DNA from 2 places in the Intestinimonas sp. UBA1698 genome. Region 2 is predicted to be linked to the other one. Evidence: riboswitches for the same ligand, from Rfam matches in the RefSeq annotation. Region 2 holds a riboswitch; the other holds the start of a gene.
The links. A riboswitch is a leader RNA that binds a small molecule or an ion and turns the genes downstream of it on or off. The one in region 2 is predicted to bind lysine.
Positions count from the first base shown of each region.

Region 1: another riboswitch for lysine. It lies ahead of B3H64_RS04540 (L-erythro-3,5-diaminohexanoate dehydrogenase); the one in region 2 lies ahead of B3H64_RS08755 (hotdog domain-containing protein).

Region 1 covers NZ_DCJO01000020.1:39,136-49,814, reverse strand. The annotation lists gene B3H64_RS04550 (FeoA family protein) at 221-502, shown strand; gene feoB (ferrous iron transport protein B) at 493-2,643, shown strand; gene B3H64_RS04540 (L-erythro-3,5-diaminohexanoate dehydrogenase) at 2,694-3,737, opposite strand; lysine riboswitch at 3,830-4,008, opposite strand; gene B3H64_RS04535 (thiamine diphosphokinase) at 4,160-4,777, shown strand; gene B3H64_RS04530 (aldehyde dehydrogenase family protein) at 4,851-6,335, opposite strand; gene B3H64_RS04525 (PucR family transcriptional regulator) at 6,770-8,368, shown strand; gene B3H64_RS04520 (cytosine permease) at 8,610-9,947, shown strand; gene B3H64_RS04515 (DUF917 domain-containing protein) at 10,035-10,679, shown strand, end outside.
Region 2 covers NZ_DCJO01000034.1:157,466-168,144, reverse strand. The annotation lists gene B3H64_RS08785 (4Fe-4S dicluster domain-containing protein) at 1-460, opposite strand, end outside; gene B3H64_RS08780 (cobalamin B12-binding domain-containing protein) at 654-1,445, opposite strand; gene B3H64_RS08775 (lysine 5,6-aminomutase subunit alpha) at 1,442-3,004, opposite strand; gene ablA (lysine 2,3-aminomutase) at 3,073-4,323, opposite strand; gene B3H64_RS08765 (L-erythro-3,5-diaminohexanoate dehydrogenase) at 4,441-5,484, opposite strand; gene B3H64_RS08760 (3-keto-5-aminohexanoate cleavage protein) at 5,685-6,503, opposite strand; gene B3H64_RS08755 (hotdog domain-containing protein) at 6,542-6,928, opposite strand; lysine riboswitch at 7,079-7,254, opposite strand; gene B3H64_RS08750 (MutS-related protein) at 7,327-8,760, opposite strand; gene B3H64_RS08745 (hypothetical protein) at 8,762-9,760, opposite strand; gene B3H64_RS08740 (hypothetical protein) at 9,884-10,600, opposite strand.

The sequences.
Region 1 (10,679 bases), on a different contig from region 2:
GCCGCCGCCGGTTCCTCCCGCCGCCGGGGCGCTGCGGCCCTGCGGGCCGCCCGGATGCGCCCCGCCCCGGCGGCGTTCGGGGGCTGCGCATCTGGTAGCCCTTCTGTGTGTAAAAATCCGGTTCCTCGTCCATAGGCACCGCTCGACTCCTTCCGCATAAGATAGGGTGCGGAAACAAAGTTTCCCTCACTCAACCATTTTATGATCGGAGCTGGAAGTTATGTTTGAACAGCTTTCTATGAGCGCGCTGGGCGACGGCCAGAGCGCATATGTAACCCGCGTGGACGGGGACCCGGCCATGCGGCGGCGGCTGCTGGACCTGGGGCTCATTCCGGGGACCCGGGTGGTCTGTCAGGGGCATAGCCCGGCGGGGGACCCGGCAGCCTACCTGATCCGCGGAGCGGTCATTGCCCTGCGGGCCCGGGACGCGGCAGGGATCACGCTGGAGTGTGATGCGGCGGCCTTGCCGGCGGGCCGGGCGGTGTTGGCCGGATGGGGCTGACACACACCTCCACCGGCGCGGGGGCCATGGACGCCGGACTGGCCATTGAGAAATACAGCCCCGACGACAAAGTGATCGCTCTGGCGGGCAACCCCAACGTGGGCAAGTCCACCGTGTTCAACGCCCTGACCGGTTTGCGTCAGCATACAGGGAACTGGCCCGGAAAGACGGTGACCAACGCCCAGGGCCGCCACACCCGCCATGGCCGCGACTACATCCTGGTGGACCTGCCTGGTACTTACTCCCTGCTGGCCCACTCTGCGGAGGAAGAGGTGGCCCGGGATTTCCTCTGCTTCGGCGGGGCGGACGCCTCCGTCGTGGTCTGCGACGCCACCTGTCTGGAACGAAACCTGAATCTGGTGCTCCAGACCCTGGAGATCACGCCCTGGACGGTGGTGTGCGTCAACCTGATGGATGAGGCCAGGAGCAAGGGAATCGAGGTGGACTTGAAGGCCCTGTCCGGCCGGCTGGGCGTTCCGGTGGTGGGGACATCGGCGGGCCGGGGGGAGGGACTGGAGCGGCTGATGGACGCGGTGGAGGCAATAACGGAGCGGCAGGAGCCACCTGCGGCCAGCCGGGTGTCCTATCCCGCCCCCATTGAGGCTGCGGCAGCCCGGCTGGCGGATGAACTGGAGCCCGCTCTGGGCGGACGGCTGCCGTCCCGGTGGGTAGCCCTCCGGCTGTTGGATGGGGACCCCTCCCTGATGGCCAGTCTGACGGAGTGCCTGGGGCGGGACCTCACGGCCGACCGGCTGGCAGGCGGAGCATTGGAAGAGACGCTGGAGGGATTGCAGGCCGCGGGCTGGAGCCGGGAACAGGTCCGGGAGGCCATCGTGGCGGCGCTGGTCCGCACCGGGGCGGAGATCGCCGGGAGCGTGGTCGCCTGCCGCCGGGCGGATTCTGCCCGCCGGGACCGGCGGCTGGACCGGCTCCTGACCAGCCGAGCCACCGGCATCCCCGTTATGCTGTGCCTGCTGGCCCTGGTTTTTTGGATCACCATCGCCGGGGCCAACGCGCCCTCGGCCCTGCTGGCCGACGGCCTGTTCTGGGTCCAGGATCGGCTGACCGACCTGTTCTTGTACTTACAAGCCCCGGATTGGCTCCATGGTGCGCTGGTGCTGGGGGTCTACCGGGTGCTGGCGTGGGTGGTGAGCGTGATGCTGCCCCCCATGGCCATCTTTTTCCCTCTTTTCACGCTTCTAGAGGATTTTGGATATCTGCCCCGGGTGGCCTTTGTTCTGGATCACGCCTTCCAAAAGGCCAGGGCCTGCGGCAAGCAGGCGCTGACTATGGCCATGGGATTCGGCTGCAATGCGGCGGGGATCGTGGGCTGCCGAATCATCGACTCCCCACGGGAACGGCTCATCGCCATCATTACCAACAATTTTGTCCCCTGCAACGGGCGGTTCCCGACCCTCATTGCCATTATTACTATGTTTTTTGTGGGCACTCAGGCGGGGCCCGGGCAGTCCCTGGTCTCCGCAGTACTGCTGACGGGAGTCATCCTGCTGGGCGTGTTCATGACCTTCGGGGTGTCCCGGCTGCTGTCCGGCACCATCCTCCGGGGCGTGCCCTCCTCTTTTACGCTGGAGCTGCCCCCGTACCGCCGTCCCCAGATCGGCAAGGTCATCGCCCGCTCTGTGCTGGACCGTACGCTGTTCGTGCTGGGCCGGGCGGTGGCGGTGGCCGCGCCGGCGGGCCTGCTTATCTGGCTCTGCGCCAATGTGACGGTGGGGGGAGTGAGCATCCTGAACCACTGCACCGGCTTCCTGGACCCCTTCGCCCGGCTGCTGGGTCTAGACGGTGTAATCCTGATGGCCTTCATCCTGGGCTTTCCAGCCAACGAGATCGTGGTGCCCATCATCATCATGAGCTACCTCTCCACCGGCACGCTGCTGGAGCTGGATGACCTGGGTGCCCTCCATGCCCTGCTGGTGGAGCACGGCTGGACCTGGCTGACGGCGGTGTGCACCATGCTCTTCTCCCTGATGCACTGGCCCTGCTCCACTACCTGTATGACCATCGGCAAGGAGACTCGAAGCCTGAAGTGGACGCTGATCTCCTTTGCCGTACCCACGGCGGTGGGCATGGCGGTGTGTTTCCTGACGGCCTCTGCGGCCCGGCTGTGCGGCCTGGCCTGAACGCCAAACGGTCCCCGCCGGAATCGGCGGGGACCGTTTGGAAGGGTTGATCACATGTATTTGGATTCAAAGTAGGAGCGCAGCACGGGGTTGGCCCGCAGCTCACTGAGGGCGATCTCGGCGTGGCCGGAGGTGTAGCCGTTGCCCATCATGATGTCCACGTCCTTACCGCAGCCTTCGGCACCCAGAGTGGCCTTGGTGAAGCTGGTGGCCATGGAGAAGAAATAGCAGGTGCCGCCGTCTTTTACAGGGAGGATGCAGCTCATCTCGCAGTTTTCGATGTTGACGCAGCAGATGGAGATGTCGTACTCATGGCCGTGATTGACCTCCAGGGCCTTTTCCAGCACTTCGATGGGCTCGGTGGCGCTGGCCACGATCGCGTGGGTACACAGCTTCATGGACTTGAGCAGGTCGGCGTCCTCCTGGGTGAGGACCACGGCCACCACGTGGCCCAGAGGGCCCACCCGCTTCATGGCCTCAGTGCAGACCAGCATGCCGGATTTGCCGGCGGCGCCCAGCACCAGCACGTCGTTGTTGACCTGGACCAGCTTGGCGGTCTGGGCGGGAGCGCCGGCCACATCCAGGGCGGCCAGCGCCAGCTTTTCGCTCAGATCGTCGGGCAGCCGGGCGTACAGGCCGCTTTCGAACAGGATGGCCTGGCCCACGATGTCCACCCGGTCGATGTCCTTGTGCACGGCCAGGATCTTGTCGATGCGCAGAGGGGTCAGGGACAGGGAGACCAGAGAGGCGATCTTGTCGCCGGGCTTCAGGTCGATCTCGTCCTTCAGATCGTCGCCGATGGTGTTCACGATGCCAATGAACATGCCGCCGGAGCCGGTGACCGGGTTCTGCTGCTTGCCGCGCTCGGCCACGATGGACAGGATCATCTCGCCGATCTTCTTCTCATCGCCCCCACAGGCCTCGGAGATCTGGGTGAAGGAGGCGGAGTCGATGTTCAGGGCGGTGACGTCCACCAGGATTTCGTTGGAGTAGATCTCAGCCATATTGTTGTCGATTCGGTAAGCGGCCTGAGTCAGGACTCCCTTGGGTTCGATGACGCGATGGGTACCGTACTTGTTGCCTTTCTTCTGCATGGTAAACACACTCCTATCTGTTCACAGTGAGGTGGAGGCGGATCGATGGGTCCGCCGGAACGAAAAAGCGCCATTCATGCCCCGGCGCAGGGGGCATAAATAGCGCTTCATGGCTTACCATGACAAGCCGCGGACACTGAGACCGCGACTCAGGGAGCGGAGCCGGACGCGGCAGGCTCTCTTCGGCGGGGCAACTATTCACGGGCCGCTTCGGATGCGTCCATCCTTATCATCGGCCCCCTACCGGATGCCCCGCGCCTCTATTTATAATCTTATTATAGAAAAAATTCCAGAGGCGGTCAAGGGGGGCGCGGCGGGTTTTTTCGGATTTGTGAAACTTGTCAGGGCATGTTCTTGCCGCAGCTCTTGCAATTGGAACCAAAATCGGGCAAGATAGGGGGAGAGAAAACGGAGGCGAGAATATGCGGGAACCGATTTGCTATGTGATTGGGGCCGGAGAGCTGTATCCAGCGGGACTGGAGCCCAAGGTGGGGGACTGGGTCATCGCCGCCGACGGCGGCTACCGGGCTCTGAGGGCGCTGGGGCTGCGGGCCGACCTGGTGGTGGGGGACTTCGACTCTCTGGATGAGAGGCCGGACCACCCGAATGTAATGACACTGCCCCGGGAAAAAGACGACACCGACATGGCGGTGGCCCTGGAGATGGGAGTCAAGCGAGGCTACCGGACCTTTCGGCTCTACGGCGGCACCGGGGGCCGGATCGACCACACACTGGCCAATTTGCAGTGCCTGACCTGGCTGTCCAGACGGGGCTGCCGGGGAGAGCTGTACGGAGAGAACTGGACGGCTGCCGCGGTGACCGACGGAGCGCTGACCTTCGACGCTTCGCACCGGGGTTATGTGTCGGTGTTCTGCCAGGGGGACCGGGCGGAGGGGGTGACCCTGCGGGGGCTCAAGTACCCGCTGGACAGCGCAGCGCTCACTCCCGACGTGACCCTGGGTGTGAGCAACGAGTTCACCGGCGCGGAGAGCAGCATTGCGGTGCGAACGGGCACCCTCCTGGTGGTGTGGTATCGCTGATAGGGGAGAAGGGCCGCTGGCTGTGCCGGCGGCCCTTCTCCTTTGGGAAGCGCAGGTTTGGGGGGAGAGAGGATCACTTTTCGGGGTAGAAGCCGGACGGGGACTCCGAGAGATTGATCATAATATTCTTCATCTGGGTGTAGTGCTCCAGAATGACCTTGTGGGTCTCACGGCCGATGCCGCTGGCCTTATAGCCGCCGAAGGGTGCGCCCTCCGGGATAGCGTTGTAGGTGTTGACCCACATCCGGCCGGTCTCGATGCCGCGGGACACCCGGATGGCCCGGTTGATGTCACGGGTCCACACCGCGCCACCCAGGCCGTAGGCGTTGTCATTGGCCATCTCGATGACCTGGTCCTCGTCGTGGAACCGGATGACGCAGGCTACCGGCCCGAAAATTTCCTCCTGGGCCACCCGCATGTGGTTATCCACGTCCACCAGCAGGGTGGGCTTCATGAAGCAGCCCTTGGCCAGCTCGCCCTCGGTCATGCGTTCGCCGCCGCAGGCCACTCTGGCGCCCTCGCTCTTTCCGATCTTGATGTACTCCAGGATCTTGCCCACCTGGTTCTCATTGATCTGGGAGCCCATCTGGGTGGCGGGGTCCCAGGGCATCCCCACCTTGACGGCTTGGAAGCGCTTGACGGCTTCGTCGATGAATTTGTCATAGATGGTGTCCTGGACAAAGACGCGGCTGCCGGCGCAGCAGACCTGGCCCTGATTGAATAGGATGCCGAGCTGGAGGCCGTCCATGGCCATCTCCCACTTGCAGTCGTCAAAGTAGATGTTGGCGGACTTTCCGCCCAGCTCCAGGGTGGAGGGGATGAGCCGCTCGGCGGCGGCGCAGGCCACGCAGCCGCCCACCTCGGTGGAGCCGGTGAAGGCCAGCTTGCGGAAGCCGGGGTGGTCCAGGATGTACTGCCCGGCCTTGGAGCCTGAGCCGGTGATGACGTTGAATACACCGGCGGGGATGACGTCCTGGGTCAGGCGGGCCAGCTCCAGCACGGACAGCGGGGTGTCGCTGGAGGGCTTAAACACGGTGCAGCAGCCGGCGGCCAGCACGGGAGCCAGCTTCCAGGCGGCCATCAGGAAGGGGAAGTTCCAGGGTACGATCTGGCCCACCACGCCGATGGGCTCCCGCAGGATCAGGGAGAGGGTGGAGCCGTCCAGAATGTTGGCGGAGCCCTCCTCGGCCATGATGCAGCCGGCAAAATAGCGGAAATGGCGGGAGGCGTAGGGAATGTCAATGGCCATGGTCTCCCGGATGGGCTTTCCGTTGTCCAGGGACTCGATCATGGCCAGGTGCTCGGCATTGGCGTCGATGATATCGGCGATCCGGTTGAGGATGGCGGCCCGCTCGTTGGTGGTGACGTTTTTCCAGCTCCGGAAGGCGGCCCAGGCGGCGTCTACGGCCTGATCCACGTCCTCTCTGGTGGCCTGGGCGCAGGTGGCCAGACCCTCGCCGTTGGCGGGGCAGCGAGTCTGGAAGGTGGCGCCGTCGCTGGCGCCGATCCACTGGCCGTTGATGTAGAGCTTGTAGCTGTCCTGAGTGATCTTTTCCATAAGGTAAACACTCCTTTCAAACGCTGAACGAAACAGCGGAAACGCGGTTCTGTTTCTGCGGTCCGACTATGGATACTATAGCACATTTTACACAAAAATAACATTGACAATGCGTAGAAAATTGGAGGTATTGATGTGCAAAATGACCATGCAATCGGTGCATCGTTTTTAAGTATCCTTAGAACAACAACCATTTTGGCATTCCTTCTGCGAGCTGTGCTGTTCTGTAGAACAGAACAAAAACCAGCGTAGAAAAGGAACAAAGCCTGTGGTAAAATGAAAAACAGATGCCAGCCCCTGTTTTTTGAAGAGGGGGGCGGCGGCCGACCCGGAGAACCATTCGCTTGGGGGGTGGAGGGTCGGTACGGTCTGCCGAAAAATGGGGCTGCGATTTGTGCGAAACGGAGAATTTGGAAAAGGGGGGAAAAGACAGTATGAGCGTGACGGTGGCGGATCTGCTGGAGCTGCCCAGTCTGCGGGAGGCCCGGCTGGCGGCGGGACGGGGCGGGCTGAACAAGCTGGTCTCTTCCATCTCGGTGCTGGAGTACGCCGATCCCAGCATTCTGCAGGACGCGCTGTTCAAAAACAACGAGTTTTACGGCAGCGAGGTGGTCATCACCGGCTTTATGAACATCCCCAATGATGTGGAGGCCCAGTGCGCTAACATTCGGCGGCTGGCCGAGGCGGGCGAGGTGGGGCTGATTCTGTATTATGTGGGCGTCTTCCTGCCGCGGGTGGACCGAAAGCTGTTGGAGCTGGCCGACGAGCTGGATTTTGCCCTCATCGTCATGCCAGAGAACCGTATGGACCAGCGGTACAGCGAGGTCATCTGCGAGGTGATGGAGGCCATCTTCAAGGACCAGAACACCAGCGCCGCCCTGGTCAGCGACATCCTGGACCGGGCCTCCCTGCTGCCGGAGCACCAGCGGACGGTGGACACAGTGCTCAAGCTCCTCAGCGACCGCACCCGGGCCTCGGCGGTGCTCACCGACGGGGCCGGTCGGGTGCTCAACGCCGTGGCCTGGCCCCGGACCGCGGCGGTGGACCTGGAGGAGCGTCTGCGGCGGCTGGAGAGTCTGCCGGAGGCGGGAGGGGCTCCTTTGGAGCTGCGGGCCGGGGAAGCGCGGTGCCTGCTCTACCGCTGCGCGCTCAGCGACCCGGCGCCGGGCATGGAGCTGTTCCTATTCAAGGAGGGGGAGCCTCTCACCGCCGACCTGGTGCGGCAGGCGGGGGAGGTGGTGCGCCTGGCGGCCAACCTCTGGAGCCAGAGCCATGACCGGGTGGTGATGAGCGAGCTGGTGCGGGCCATTTTGAAGGATGAGCCCATTAAGATGCGGCGTCTGGCGGAGATCTTCCATGTGGACGTAGGCTCCATCCACTCCATGTGGGTGCTGCGGCCCGGCCTGGAGGGCCGGGAGGAGTTCCGGGCCAAGGGCCTGGAGCTGGTACGGGAGCTGCTGGCCCACCACTGCACCACAGTCGTGGCCGACTGGTATGAGGGGGATCTGGTGGCTTTTATGGACTGGCCCGCCGGAGGCGGCGAGGCTGGGGCTCTGGCCGACATGTGCTGCGCCCAGTTGGAGCAGGCGGGGCTCCGGGCCGTCCTGACCCTTTGTCAGAGCTTGGCCACCACCGCCGACGTGCGCCGGGCTTATCTGGCCATCCGGGCCTTCCAGAACGACGCAGCAAAGATCTGGCCGGGGAAGCGGTGGTACACCGTCCAGGAGGTGGAGTTCGCCCAGTCCTGCCGCGCCATGATCGAGGAGGGGGAAGAGGCCGTTCAGCAGAGGTTGGCGGTGCTTGCTCCCATCCGGGAGGAGGGAGAGGCCGAGCTGGAGCGGACCCTCCAGATCCTGCTGCTGGACGCCGGGAGCAGCGTGGCCCGGACGGCGGAGCTGCTGTTCCTCCACAAGAACACGGTAAAATATCGGCTCCAGCGCACCGCCGGGCGGCTGGGTTACCCGGTGGGCAAGATGCCCGAGACCTTTGCCCTGTACACCGCCTGTGCCCTGGAGCGGCTGCTGGCCCCCTAAAGGCGCGTTGTCGGTTTAGACAAAGAAGGCAGCGGGGATTCGGGTGGAAAAAGTGGAAAATCCCGAAGACATAGCGAAGAAGAGAGACGAAAAGCGGGAATCCATTGTCCAAAAGGACAATGGATTCCCGCTCATTTTTTGCCGACGGACTAATTACTTTGTTCCTTGAACCGGCTATAATACGGACCAGCCGATGGAAGATGTGGTCTGTCGGCAGCCTGCAATTCTGGGAGGGATCTTTATGAACAATCAAACCGGCTTTGAAGTCAAGGCCGAGCAGCGGCAGAGCTGGGTGTCCATCGCCATGGTATGGGCGGGCGGCATGATCTGCGTACCCTGTCTGATGATCGGCGGTGTGCTGTCCGGCGGCGGACTGTCCATCCCGCAGATCGTGGCCTCCATCCTCATCGGCTACGGCCTCATCTGCGCCTACATGATCCTCATCGGCATGGCCGCCTGCGACACCGGGCTGCCGGTGGCGGTTATGGCCGAGGGAGCCCTGGGCAAGCAGGGGGCCCGGTACATCATTTCCGTGCTGCTGGCCTTTGCCTGCGTGGGCTGGTTCGGCATCCAGTCCGCCACCTGTGGACAGGCCTTCGCCGTTATGCTGGCGGATATCCTGGGCCTGGGAGAGGCCAGCTCCGCCATGATCGCCGTGTCCTCCATCGTGTGGGGCCTGATCATGCTGGCCACCGCCTGCTTCGGATTCAAGGGCCTGAAGTGGCTCAACTACATCGCCGTGCCCCTGCTGGTGATCGTCTGCTTGTACGGTGTGGTCATGGGCTTCGCTCAGAACGACGGCATGGCCAAGATTGCCGCCTATGACCCGGCCCAGTCCGCCGGCCTGGTGTTTGGCATCTCCATGGTGGTGGCCTCCTTTGCGCTGGGCGGCGTCATCTCCGGCGACTACTGCCGCTTTGCCAAGAGCCGGGCCGACGTGGTTAAGTCCTCCATTGTTGGCGTCATCCCCGCCGGGCTGTTCATGCTGCTGATGGGAGCCCTGCTCAGTCTGGTCACCGGGCAGTACGATATCTCCGCTATCCTGGCCAGCGTGGGCGTGCCCGTGGTGGGCCTGGTTGCTCTGGTGGCCGCCACCTGGACCACCAACGTCACCAACGCCTATTCCGGCGGCCTGGCGCTCAGCAATCTGCTGGGCTTCGACGAGAGCAGATTTAAGCTGACCACCGCCATCGCCGGGGCCATTGGTACTCTGCTGGCCGCCTTTGGACTGCTGGCCAAATTCTCCGGCTTTCTCACCCTGATGTCCAATCTGATCCCCCCGCTGGCCGGCGTGCTTATCGCGGAATACTGGCTGGTCCATCGGGGAAAAAAGGAGAAGTTTGCTCTGCGCGGGGGATTTTACGCCCCCGGCGTCATCGCCTTCCTGGCGGGGGCCCTCGTGGCCTGCATCACCGGCGGAACCTTCGCCAACTTCCAGTCCCTGGCCAACGTGGCCTTCCTGAACGTACCCTTCTTCGTGGGGCCCATCAACGGCATCGTGCTGTCCCTGGCGCTCCACACGGTGCTGGCCAGGCTGCTGCCCGGCCGGTCCGAAGCCGGAAAGGCCGTAGAGGCATAGGACAAAATCCCATGCGGACCGCCGCACCGCTGAAGCGGTGCGGCAATCCGCCTGTCTGTGGATCAAATAACAAAGGAGCTGAACGTTTTGCGCAAGATCGGAGTTTCTGAGATCGAGGACATCGCCCTGGGCGCGGCCCTGCTGGGCGCGGGCGGCGGCGGCGACCCCTATATCGGCAGGCTGGTGGCCATCGGCGCGGTACAGAAGTACGGGCCCGTCACCCTGCTCTCCCCCGAAGAGGTGCCGGACGACGCCCTGTGCGTCCCCATCGCCATGATGGGGGCCCCCACCATTCTGGGAGAGAAGGCCGTGGGCGACAATGAGTACCAGACCCTGTACGACACCGTCTCCACCTTCTACGGCAAGCCCATCTACGCCTTCATGCCCATCGAGGCGGGGGGCGTCAACTCCATGCTGCCCATCGCGGCGGCGGCCCGGCTGGGCCTGCCCCTCGTCGACTGCGACGGCATGGGCCGGGCCTTCCCTGAACTGCAGATGGTCACCTTCACCATCGGCGGCGGCTCCGCCACCCCCATGGCGCTGGTGGACGAAAAGGGAAACTCCTCCATTTTCCGTACCATCACCAACAAATGGACCGAGGAGCTGGCCCGGGCCGTCACTATGGCCTGCGGCGGCTCGGTGTCCGTCTCCCTCTACGCCATGGAGGGCGCCTTCATGAAGGAGTACGGCGTCCACGGCATCGTCACCCGCAGCCAGACCCTGGGCTCCGCC
Region 2 (10,679 bases):
ACTTGTCCTGGTCGATGACCGACCGGCCGTTATAGCGGTCCAGCCGGATGGCATCCTTGGGGCAGACCTCCACACAGGGGTGAGCCAGGCAGCCCTGGCAGCCCTCGGTCACCAGCACCTGCTTCTCCTTGCAGCCGTTGCAGGCGAACTTGATCACATTGATGAGAGGCGGAGTGTAGTAGGTCTCATCCTGGTCCGCCGCCTCGATGTTGTCCGACAGGGGGGCGTGCTCGGCGGCGCTGCGGTAGGGCAGGCCCATGGCCAGCCGCAGGCGCTCGCCCACGATGGCGCGCTCCAGGAACACGTCGTTGCGGAAGTTGCCCACCTCGCCCGGAATGATCTTATAAGGGAGTGCCTCAATCCTCTTGTCCACCGGCCACTCGGTATGGTACGCCATCCGGGCCACTTCCCGGAAGATCCGATGCCGAATCTCCTGGATACGGGTCTCTACGCCTCGCATTGTACTGTCCCCTTTACGTTGTGTCGTTTCCGGCAGGAGCCTCATCCCCCGGTTCCCTCTCAGGATACCTTAATTGCCCTCGCCTGTAAAGCGTCAACTTGCGCAAAAATTGTAAGAGTGCCGTTCCGCCTGAAGCAACAGCACGCGAAGGGCAGGGCGCACCCCGCGGCACACCCTGCCCCATGGTCTGTTCTTATTCCCGACCCATGCGCCGGGCCATCTCCTTCACGGCGAAGGTGATGACATCGCCGGCGTAGGTGCCGGCGCCGAAGCCGGCGTCAAAGCCCAGCTCCTTGGCCAGCGCATGGGTGATGCGGGCGCCGCCGCAGCAGACAATCATCTTGTCCCGCACGCCTTCGGCCTCGCACAGCTCGACGAGCTCGGTGAGGTTCTTTACATGCACGTCCTTCTGGGTGACGGTCTGGGACACCAGCAGCACGTCGGCGTGGAGCTCCCGGGCCTTGCGGATGAACTCGTCGTTGGGCACCTGGGAGCCCAGGTTGTAGGCCTCCACCATCTCGTAGCGCTCCAGGCCGTAATGCCCGGCAAAGCCCTTGCGGTTCATGATGGCGTCGATGCCCACGGTGTGGGCGTCGGTGCCGGTGGAGGCGCCCACCACCACTACCTTGCGGCCGATGTGCTCCCGAATGTACTCGTTGGTCTCCTCCATGTCCATGGCCTCGTCGGCCACCGTCATGACCTCGATCTCGTTGTAGTTGACGCTGTGGGTGGTGGCCCCGTAGACCACATAGAAGGTGAAATTCTCATCGAGCTTCTGGCGCAGGGCCACGTTGGGGTCGGGGATGCCCATCTTCTGGGCCAGTTGGACCGCCGCCGCCGCCCCTTTGTCGTCGTCCTTCACCGGCAGGGTGAAGGACATCTGTACCTTGGCGTCGTTCATGGTATCGCCGTAAGGGCGCAGCTTGGTGAGGTCCAGTGTGGTGTCCAGGTCCTTGTCCCTGATCTGATACAGTCCGGAGCTCATTGATCCATTCCCCCTTTCATCATGGGTTCCAGGAAGGGATTCCGATAGCCGGGGGCCTTCTGGAATACGCCCTCCAGCCCCTTGCCGCCGTCCCGGGGCCGCTTGATGTCGGCGAAGATGCCCTTCTCCAGGGTCTCGAAGATGCCCAGCCGCTCGATCTCGGAGAGCAGGTCGGCCGCCTTGTGCAGCACCTGGTCGGCCCGCTGCTGCATAATGCCGCCCTCCTTAAACACGATCTCGCCGCCCAGGTCCTTCATAGTATTGAAAATATACTGGGCGTTCTGGATGGCCAGGAAGCGGTCGGACAGGAAGGGGGTGTGGATGGCCTCGGTCATCATGCCCAGCAGGTGGATCTTCTGGTTGGTGAGGATGGTGACCATGTTGAACAGAGCGTCCTGGACATGGCCCCGGAAGATGTTGCCCGTCATGAACTTGGTGGGGGGCATATACTTCAGGGGGGCCTCCGGGAAGATCTCCCGGGCCATCTCAGCCTGGGCCAGCTCGTAGAGGAAGCCGTTTTCTACGGCGGGGTCGATCTCAAAGGCGTGGCCCAGACCCATCTGGGACTTGGGCAGGCCGGCCCGCAGGGCGAACTGCTCGTTGAGGAGCTGAGAGGCCAGCACGGTGTGGGCCTCCTCCACCGCATCGGCGGTGGTGAGATAATTGTCCTCGCCGGTGTTGATGACCACGCCGGCGTAAGCGTTGATGGCGCGGGAGAAGTTCTGGTCCACCAGGGTGCGCTGCATGTTGATGTCTCGGAACAGGATGCCATACAGGGCGTCGTTGAGCATCACGTCCAGGCCCTCGAAGGCGCCCATGGCGGCGATCTCGGGCATGCACAGGCCGGAGCAGTAGTTGCACACCCGGATGTAGCGGCCCATCTCGGCCCCCACCTGGTCCATGGCCTGGCGCATCAGGCGGAAGTTCTCCTGAGTGGCGTAGGTGCCGCCGAAGCCCTCGGTGGTGGCCCCATAGGGGACGTAGTCCAGCAGAGACTGGCCGGTGGTGCGGATGACGGCGATGACGTCGGCGCCCTGCCGGGCGGCGGCGGTCGCCTGGGTGATGTCCTCATAGATGTTACCGGTGGCCACGATCAGATAGATCCAGGGCCCCTGCTTGTCGCCGTGCTCGGCCAGGAAGTCCTCCCGGCGCTTCCGGCGGGCGGCGATCTTCGCCATGGCCTCCCGGACCACCGGGTCCAGGACCGCCTCGATCTCGGCGCCGCTGTGGGCGGGCAGCGCCGTCAGGTCCAGTTCGCCGGCGGAGACCGCCTCGGCAATTTCCTGGGGCGTCTTGCCGGTGGCCAGCATGGCGTTGCCCACCCAGAAGGCCGCGCCTTGGGGCAGGGCGCTCTTGCCGGTGAGATGCTCCACCACCACGTTGGGCAGGGGCACCTCGAACTCGTTGACCCCGTCGATGCCCAGCAGGCGACACACCGTCCGCTCCACCGCCACGGTGGTGTGGCGGTCGATGAACCGCTGGGTGTCGTCGGCCACCTTGGACGCGTGGGCCCGCGCCTCCTCTACCAGTTCAAAATTCAGGTTCAGTTTTGATTCCAAGGGGTTCCACCTCGTTTCTCTCGTTTCAAGGGAAGGGGACGGGAGCCGCGGCCCCCGCCCCGTTGCTGTCAATGCTGCTCGCGCTTATGCCGCTCCAGGTTGGCGGGCTCCATGGACATCATGTGCCCCTGCTCCAGCGCCGCCACGCCCATCAAGTCCACCTTCCGCTTGCCCGTGCAGACCTCGCAGTGGCAGGTCTCCTCATAGTGCTCGGGCTCGGTGTAGGTGGTGATGACGCCCTCATAGTTGCGCAGGATGACCTTGTGGGGGGCCTGGGAGATGACATAGTTGGGCATCACGGGGGTCTTGCCGCCGCCGCCGGGGGCGTCCACCACAAAGGTGGGCACGCAGAAGCCGGAGGTGTGGCCCCGCAGGGCCTCGATGATCTCGATCCCCTTGGACACCGGGGTGCGGAAGTGCTCCAGGCCCATGCTCAGGTCGCACTGATAGATGTAGTAGGGGCGCACCCGGATCTTCACCAGCTCGTTGACCAGCTTCTTCATCACGTGGACGCAGTCATTGACTCCGGCCAGCAGCACGGACTGGTTGCCCAGAGGAATGCCGGCGTCGGCCAGCCGGGCGCAGGCGGCGGCGGACTCGGCGGTGATCTCGTTGGGATGGTTGAAGTGGGTGTTGAGCCAGATGGGGTGGTACTTCTTCAGCATATCGCACAGCGCGGGGGTGATGCGCTGGGGCAGTACCACCGGGGTGCGGGAGCCGATGCGGACGATCTCCACGTGGGGAATGGCCCGCAGCTCTTTGATGATGTACTCCAGCCGCTCGTCGGAGACCAGCAGAGCGTCGCCGCCGGAGAGCAGCACGTCCCGGACCTCGGGGTGATGGCGGATGTAGTCGATGGCCACGTCGACCTGATCCACCGGCAGGCCGGCGTCGTGCTGGCCGGCGAAGCGGCGGCGGGTACAGTGGCGGCAGTACATGGAGCACTGATCGGTGATGAGCAGCAGCACCCGGTCGGGGTAGCGATGGGTCAGGCCGGGGGCCGGAGAGTCGGCGTCCTCATGGAGGGGGTCCAGCAGGTCGGCCTTGGACTGGTGGAGCTCCGCGGCGGTGGGGACCGCCTGACGGCGGACGGGGTCATAGGGGTCGTCAGGGTCGATGAGGGAGAGGTAGTAGGGGGTGATGGCCATGCGCAGGGTGCCCAGGCAGGCCTTGACGCCCTCTTCCTCCTCGGGGGTCAGGCTGATGTACTTTTTCAGGTCCTCCAGGGTCTCGATCCGGTTGGCCACCTGCCAGTGCCAGTCGTTCCAATCCTCATCAGAGACCTGGGGGAACAGCGCTTTGCGTCTGGATTCGTTCATTCGGTCGCACCGCCTTTCAGAATTCGCGCCTCGGGTAACCGCGGCGGCAGGAAAGAGGGAAGGAACGCCCCGGCGTGTCCCCGCGGACGCCGCCGGTAACGCGCCTTCCCTTGGGTATTATACGTATTTCTCCTCAAACAGCTTGCGCAGCTTGGGATTCTCCCGCAGGACGTTCAGGGTGATGTCGGCATGGTCCTTGGTGTAGCCGTTGCCCACGATCATGGTCACGTCCTTGCCGATGCCCTCGGCCCCCAGGGCCGCCTTGGTGAAGGAGGTGGCCATGGAGAAAAAGTACACCAGGCCGTCGTCCCGGACGGGCAGGATGGCGGACATCTCGCAGCTCTCGATGTTGACGCAGCAGATGGAGATGTCATACTCCTTGCCGCCGTTGACGGCCAGGGCGGCCTCCATGACCTCCACGGGCTTGGTGGCGTCGGCCAGCACGATGTCGGTGTAGACGCCCAGCTCCTTCAAAGCGGGGATCTGCTTCGGGTTGCGGACCACGCCGACCACCTTGCCGTTGGGCCCCACCTTCTTCATAGCCTCGTAGCCACACAGCACGCCGGACTTGCCGTTGGCCCCCAGGATCAGGACGCTGTCGCCCTCCTTGGGCAGCTTGCGGGCCTGGGCGGGAGCGCCGGCCACGTCCAGGGCGGCCAGGGCCAGAGGCTCGGGCATGTCGTCGGGCAGCTTGGCGTAGATGCCGCTTTCAAACAGGATGGCCTGGGCTTCCACATCCACCCGGTCGATGTCCTGATGGACGGCCAGGATCTTATGGATCTTCAAGGGCGTCAGGGACAGGGACACCAGGGAGGCGATGCGGTCGCCCTCCTTCAGGTCAATCTTGCCCTTCAGGTCGTCGCCGATCTTGGCCACGGTGCCCATGAACATGCCGCCGGAGCCGGTGACCGGATTCTGCTGCTTGCCGCGCTCGGCCACGATGGACAGGATCATCTCGCCGATCTTCTGGTCGTCATGGCCGCACACGTCGGCGATCTGGGTGAAGGAGGCGGAGTCCACGTTCAGGGCGGTGACGTTGCAGAGGATCTCGTTGGAGTAGATCTCATCCATGTTGTTGTCGATCTTGTACGCAGCCTGGGTCAGCACGCCTTTGGGTTCGATGACGCGGTGAGTGCCGTACTTATTGCCCTTTTTCTGCATATGTTTTGACCTCCTGTAGATTGAGATTCGGGGACCGGGTATGTGGATTTGGGAATGGTTGTGGGTTGGTTTGGGTTTGGAATTGGGAATGTGGGAATTGGGTTGGGAATGGTTTGGTTTTGGTGCGTTTGGTTTGGGAATCGGAAACGCGGCGGGCGGCGGGTCCCCGTGCAGCTCCCGGCCGCGTTTGGGAACACGGGTTACTTCAGACTGAGAATCCTGCGGGCCTCGTCCGGGGTGGCGATCTCCCGGCCCAGCAGCTTGGCCAGCTCCACCACACGGGCCACCAGCTCGCCGTTGGACTTGGCCAGCACGCCTCTGGACAGGGTCAGCTCGTCCTCGAAGCCCACCCGGACGTTGCCGCCCATGGCGATGGCGGCGGCGGCCATGGTAAAGGCGTGGCGGCCGATGCCGGTGACCGTCCAGGTGGAGCCGGCGGGGATCTGACTGACCAGATAGCACAGGTTGGGTACGGTGGCGGGGGTACAGCCGCCCACGCCCAGCACAAAGTTGAACTGCATGGGTTCGCCGGGCGCCTGCCCCTTCCGGGCCAGGGTCAGAGCGGTGTCCAGATGGCCGATCTCAAAGCATTCGTACTCTGGCTTGATGTGATTTTCCAGCATCCGCTTGCCAAAGGCCCGCAGAGTGGGCATGTCGTTTTGGAATACATCGTCGCCGAAGTTGCAGGTGCCGCAGTCCAGCGTGGCCATCTCGGGCATCAGCTCGGTGGGCTGGAGGCGCTCCTCCGGCGTCATCCCCACGGCGCCGCCGGTGGAGGGGATCAGAATCACACCGGGACAAGCCGCCTGAATGGCGTCCATCACGACCCGGAAGCGCTCCCGGTCCTGGGTGGGGGTGCCGTCGTCCCAGCGGACGTGCACGTGGATAACCGCTGCCCCGGCGTCATAGGCGCTCTTGGCCTCCCGCACCATCTCTTCCAGCGTGTAGGGAACGGCGGGGTTCTGCTCCTTGGTGACCTCCGCGCCGCAGATGGCGGCGGTGATAATCAGCTTTTCCATAGGGTAAACCTCCTTTTCATCGGGCTTGCTTGCGGTGTTCAGCGGGCGATGCGCTGTTTGTCCTTGGGCACCACGCAGGTGCCGGAGGCGCGGCAGACCACGACAGGCTCGGCCAGCTTGTCGGCGGCGGAGTCGCTGATGTCGGGCCGGGGCACGGCCACCTTGCGGGCCTCGAAGACCATCTTGCGGGAGGTGTTGCCCATGTGGGTGATCTCGCCCACCGCCTCGATGAAATCGCCGGCGTAGACGGGCGCCAGAAACTCCACGTTGTCGTAGGCGCAGAACAGGCCCTCGTCGCCGTCACTGATGATGAGCAATTCAGTGGCCACGTCGCCGAACAGATGGAGCATGTGGGCCCCGTCCACCAGATTGCCGCCGTAGTGAGCGTCCTCCGCCCCCATACGGACCCGGATCATGGATGTCATTTTTTCCATCGTCAATACCCCCTAAAAAATTTTCCATACGGTTCCCCAAAAAACATCAAGCGCCGCCCGTCCTGCCCCGAAAGGGAGCAAAACGAACAGCGCTCCATGCAAACAACAAAACGCTATTTATGCCTGACGGTCACCCGACAGAACATAAATAGCGCTTCATGTTTCCATGACAATCCGTGCGCACTGGGCCCACGTCTCAGGAGAGGCTCGGGACAGCTCCCCCCTCCTTCGGCGGCGGTCCCATTCCCAGCGCGCATCGGGCCTGACCGCCCTTTGCATCGCGCCGGTACCTGAACTGCCGCGCCTCTATTCACACAATATTTTGTTATACCGCTCTAATAATATAGGCACTTTAACTAAATATTATTATAGCACCGGCCGTCAGTTTGTCAACTATTTTCTTCAAAGATTTTCATCCATTCTTCGTCCAGATCCAGCAGGCGGCACACCCGCAGGGCGTCCCGGGGACAGGGCGCACCGGGCGGCGCGGCCAGCAGGCGGTAATCCATAAGCCGGGACAGCCGGTCCAGCGGGGCCTCCCCCGCCCGGAAGGCGGCGGTATCCAGGGCGGCAAGACCTGCCACCTGGTAATGCCGCCGGGCGGCATCGGACACGCCGTCGTAATGGGTGGTCATCATGGCCACGCAGTTGAGCCCGCCCAGATATTCCACCAGCGCCCGGGCCAGGGCCGCCCCCTCCCGGGGATTGGTGCCCCGGGCGAACTCGTCCAGCGCCACAAAGAAGAACTTCCCCTTCTCCCGCCGCAGCAGGTCCCCCAGCGCGGCCACCTCGGCCCCGAAGGAGCTGAGGCCCTGCTCCACCGACTGCCGGTCGGTGCAGATAAGGCTCACCGAATCGAACAGGGGAGCGGTCATTTCCCGGGCAAAGACAAAAAAGCCGGTCTGGAGCAGCAGCAGGTTCAGGGTGACGCTCTTGAGGGAGACGCTCTTGCCCCCCATGTTGGCCCCTGTGATGACAGTGGTCCCCTTCTCCAGTGTGATGGACACCGGAGTAAAGGCCCCGCCCCGCTCCTTCAGGTGGTCGGCCACCTCGGGATGGACCATGTCGAACGCCTCTACCTCCGGCACGGCGGACAGCCGGGGCCGGACGCAGCCGAACCGCCGGGCCAGCCGGGCCTTGGCCAGCGTCAGGTCCAGGCGGCCGATGGCGTCCATGGCGGCAAAAAAGCCTGCTTTCTCCCGCAGCAGGGCGGCCGTCAGCCGCCGCCGGGCGGCCAGCTCCGCCTTGTCCTCCTCCAGCACCAGCTCCCGCCGCCGGGCCAGCAGGGCTTCCCGGGCCTCCCCCTCCGCGCTCCGCAGCTCCCGCTCCACCTGGAGCTTATCCGCCCGGATGCGCTCCAGGGCCGGGTCGAAGGCGTTCTCCACCGAGAAGGGGGGCAGCCGCCGCCCGCTGGGGTCCAGCAGGTCCAGCAGCCCCGTCATGGGACGCAGCTCCAGCCCCTCCAGCCGTGGGAAGCGGCCGTACTCCTCCGCCAGGCGTTCCAGATAGAGCAGGAAATGTTTGACCTCGAAGAGCTCCACCTCGTCCATGGGGGAATTGGAGGGGCGCTGGAAGGAGTTTTTGATGTCGTGGAACTCCGACAGCAGATGGACGACGTTCTCCACCGCCGGCGCACCCTGCTCCATCCACGCCAGCAAAGCGTCCACCCGGCCCAGCTCCGCCTCCAGCGCCCCCTCCTCGCCGGGCCCGTACCAGCGGGGGGTCCGGGCCAGAGCGCGGCCGAAGGGAGAAGCCGGCTCCAGCCGGGCCATGACCCAGAGGTAGCCGGTATCCTCCTTGAGTTGTTGATCGAGCTTTACCATGTCATACCTCCCTCACGTCCACCACCGGGACCTCTACCGCCGCCCGCAGGGCGGACAGGAGCTCCTCCCGGTCCAGGTGCTTGCCGTAGGCCGACCAGGGGTTGGCGCACACGGCGGCGATGGTCAGCCGCCGCGCCGCTTGCAGAGACCCGCCGCCCCGGAAAAAGGCGGCGGTGCTGCTCCGGTCCGCCAGAAAATGGGTGGCGTCTGGAGCGGCCACCACCGTGGGAGCCCCCCGCCGGGCCAGGGTGCGGAGCATGGGACTGGTGACGCCTCCCGCCACCCAGAGCACGCACTTCTCCCGGGGCAGCGCCCCCCACAGGGGCTGGCCGCTATCCTCCCGCTCCAGGGGCAGCCGCTCTCCCTCCGGCGTAAAGAGGGCAAAGCGCTCCTGTTCCGCCGCCAGAGCCGCCCGGAGGCCGGGTTCCTCCGGCTCCGGCGCGGCGAACAGGGCGCAGGTGTGGGCCGTCTCGGCGGCGATGACCGCCGCCCCGCCGTCCATGGAGGCGCCTACGCACAGAATGGCACAGCCGCCCGGTTCCGCCCCCGCCAGGGATTTCCGCCCGGCGGCTCCATCGATCAGCACCCGGTCGGCTCCCAGCTCCCGGAAGGTCCCGGCCAGGGGGGCCAGTTGCGCCACCGCCGAGGGGCCCGCCAGTTGGATGTATCCGTCGGACAGGGCGCGGAACACCGCCACCGGGCCCAATGGGGTCATCACGCCAGTAACCCGGTCCACCTCCACCGTAGCGTCGCATAGGGGCAGCAGCCCACGGGCCGTGGCGAACAGCGTACCCGCCGGGACCCAGATCTCCGGCTTTTCCGTCCCCGTCACCACGTCGGTCCGCTCCCCATCCCGACCCACCGAAGTCATGGCCAGGGTCTCCCCCTCCAGCTCCCGGATGAGCCGACACAGCGCGGTGGTCTTACCGGCATTCTTGCACAAACCGATGACAGTCACCGGCGAGGCGTCCCCCACCAGGGGGGCCAGCAGCGGCTTCACGGCCCTCTCCCCTTCCCGCATTGCAGATTCCATAGCGCCATTATAGGGGCTCAGCCTGGGAAATGTCAATGGGGCGGCCGGCTGAACCGGCCCGCCCCATTGACGCGCTTGCCCGGAAAAATTTCAGCTTTCCTTCAAGATTTCCCCGGCAATCCGGTCGGCCATCCGGCCCACCCGTTCGAAATCCACATAGGGGTTGTAGAGGGCCTCCAGCTCGTCGTGCATGGCCTTGGCCTGGGCCAGAGAGTCCACCGCCTCCTCCGTCAGGGCGGCGGACACCTTCCGCGAAAAGCGCAGCCGCGCCCTGTTCCGGCGCACCGCCTCGGCGTCCGCCATGGCGTCCAGCCGGATGCGGCGGTAGGGCCGCTTTTCGTAGGGCAGGGCCGGAGAGCTGGTCACGAAGGCCAGCGACAGCCCCGGGAGGAGCAGATGCTCCAGCCGGTCGGGGGCCATGGGGGAGACGCAGGCCACCGCGTCGTGGCCCGCCGCCACCGCCCCGGAGAGCAGGTGGGTCAGCATCACATGGGCCAGCCCGTAACTGTCCGCCAGCTCGTAAACCCGTTTACATAACTTATCCACTGTATCAAATTCCGCCAGAAGCCCCCGGTGCGTTACCGCCGAGAGGAACCGCTGCTTCACCTGCCCGGCGCCCTCCCCCGTCTTTTTGATTTCCCGGGACAGGATGCCCTTGCTCCGCTTGGCAATCTTGGCCTCTACCTGCGGCGAAATCACGATGGATCGCACATCCTCCGCGATCTCCTCCGCCGCGCCCAGGCAGCGGTAGGCCCGCTGGTAGCACGCCGGATAACCGCCCATGCAGGACAGGATTTCCGCGCGCACATCCCCCAGGGCTTTTTTATCATAACAGTCTCCAATGTTAACATAAGATTCAACTACCCCGGGGTATTTAGGCTCCACC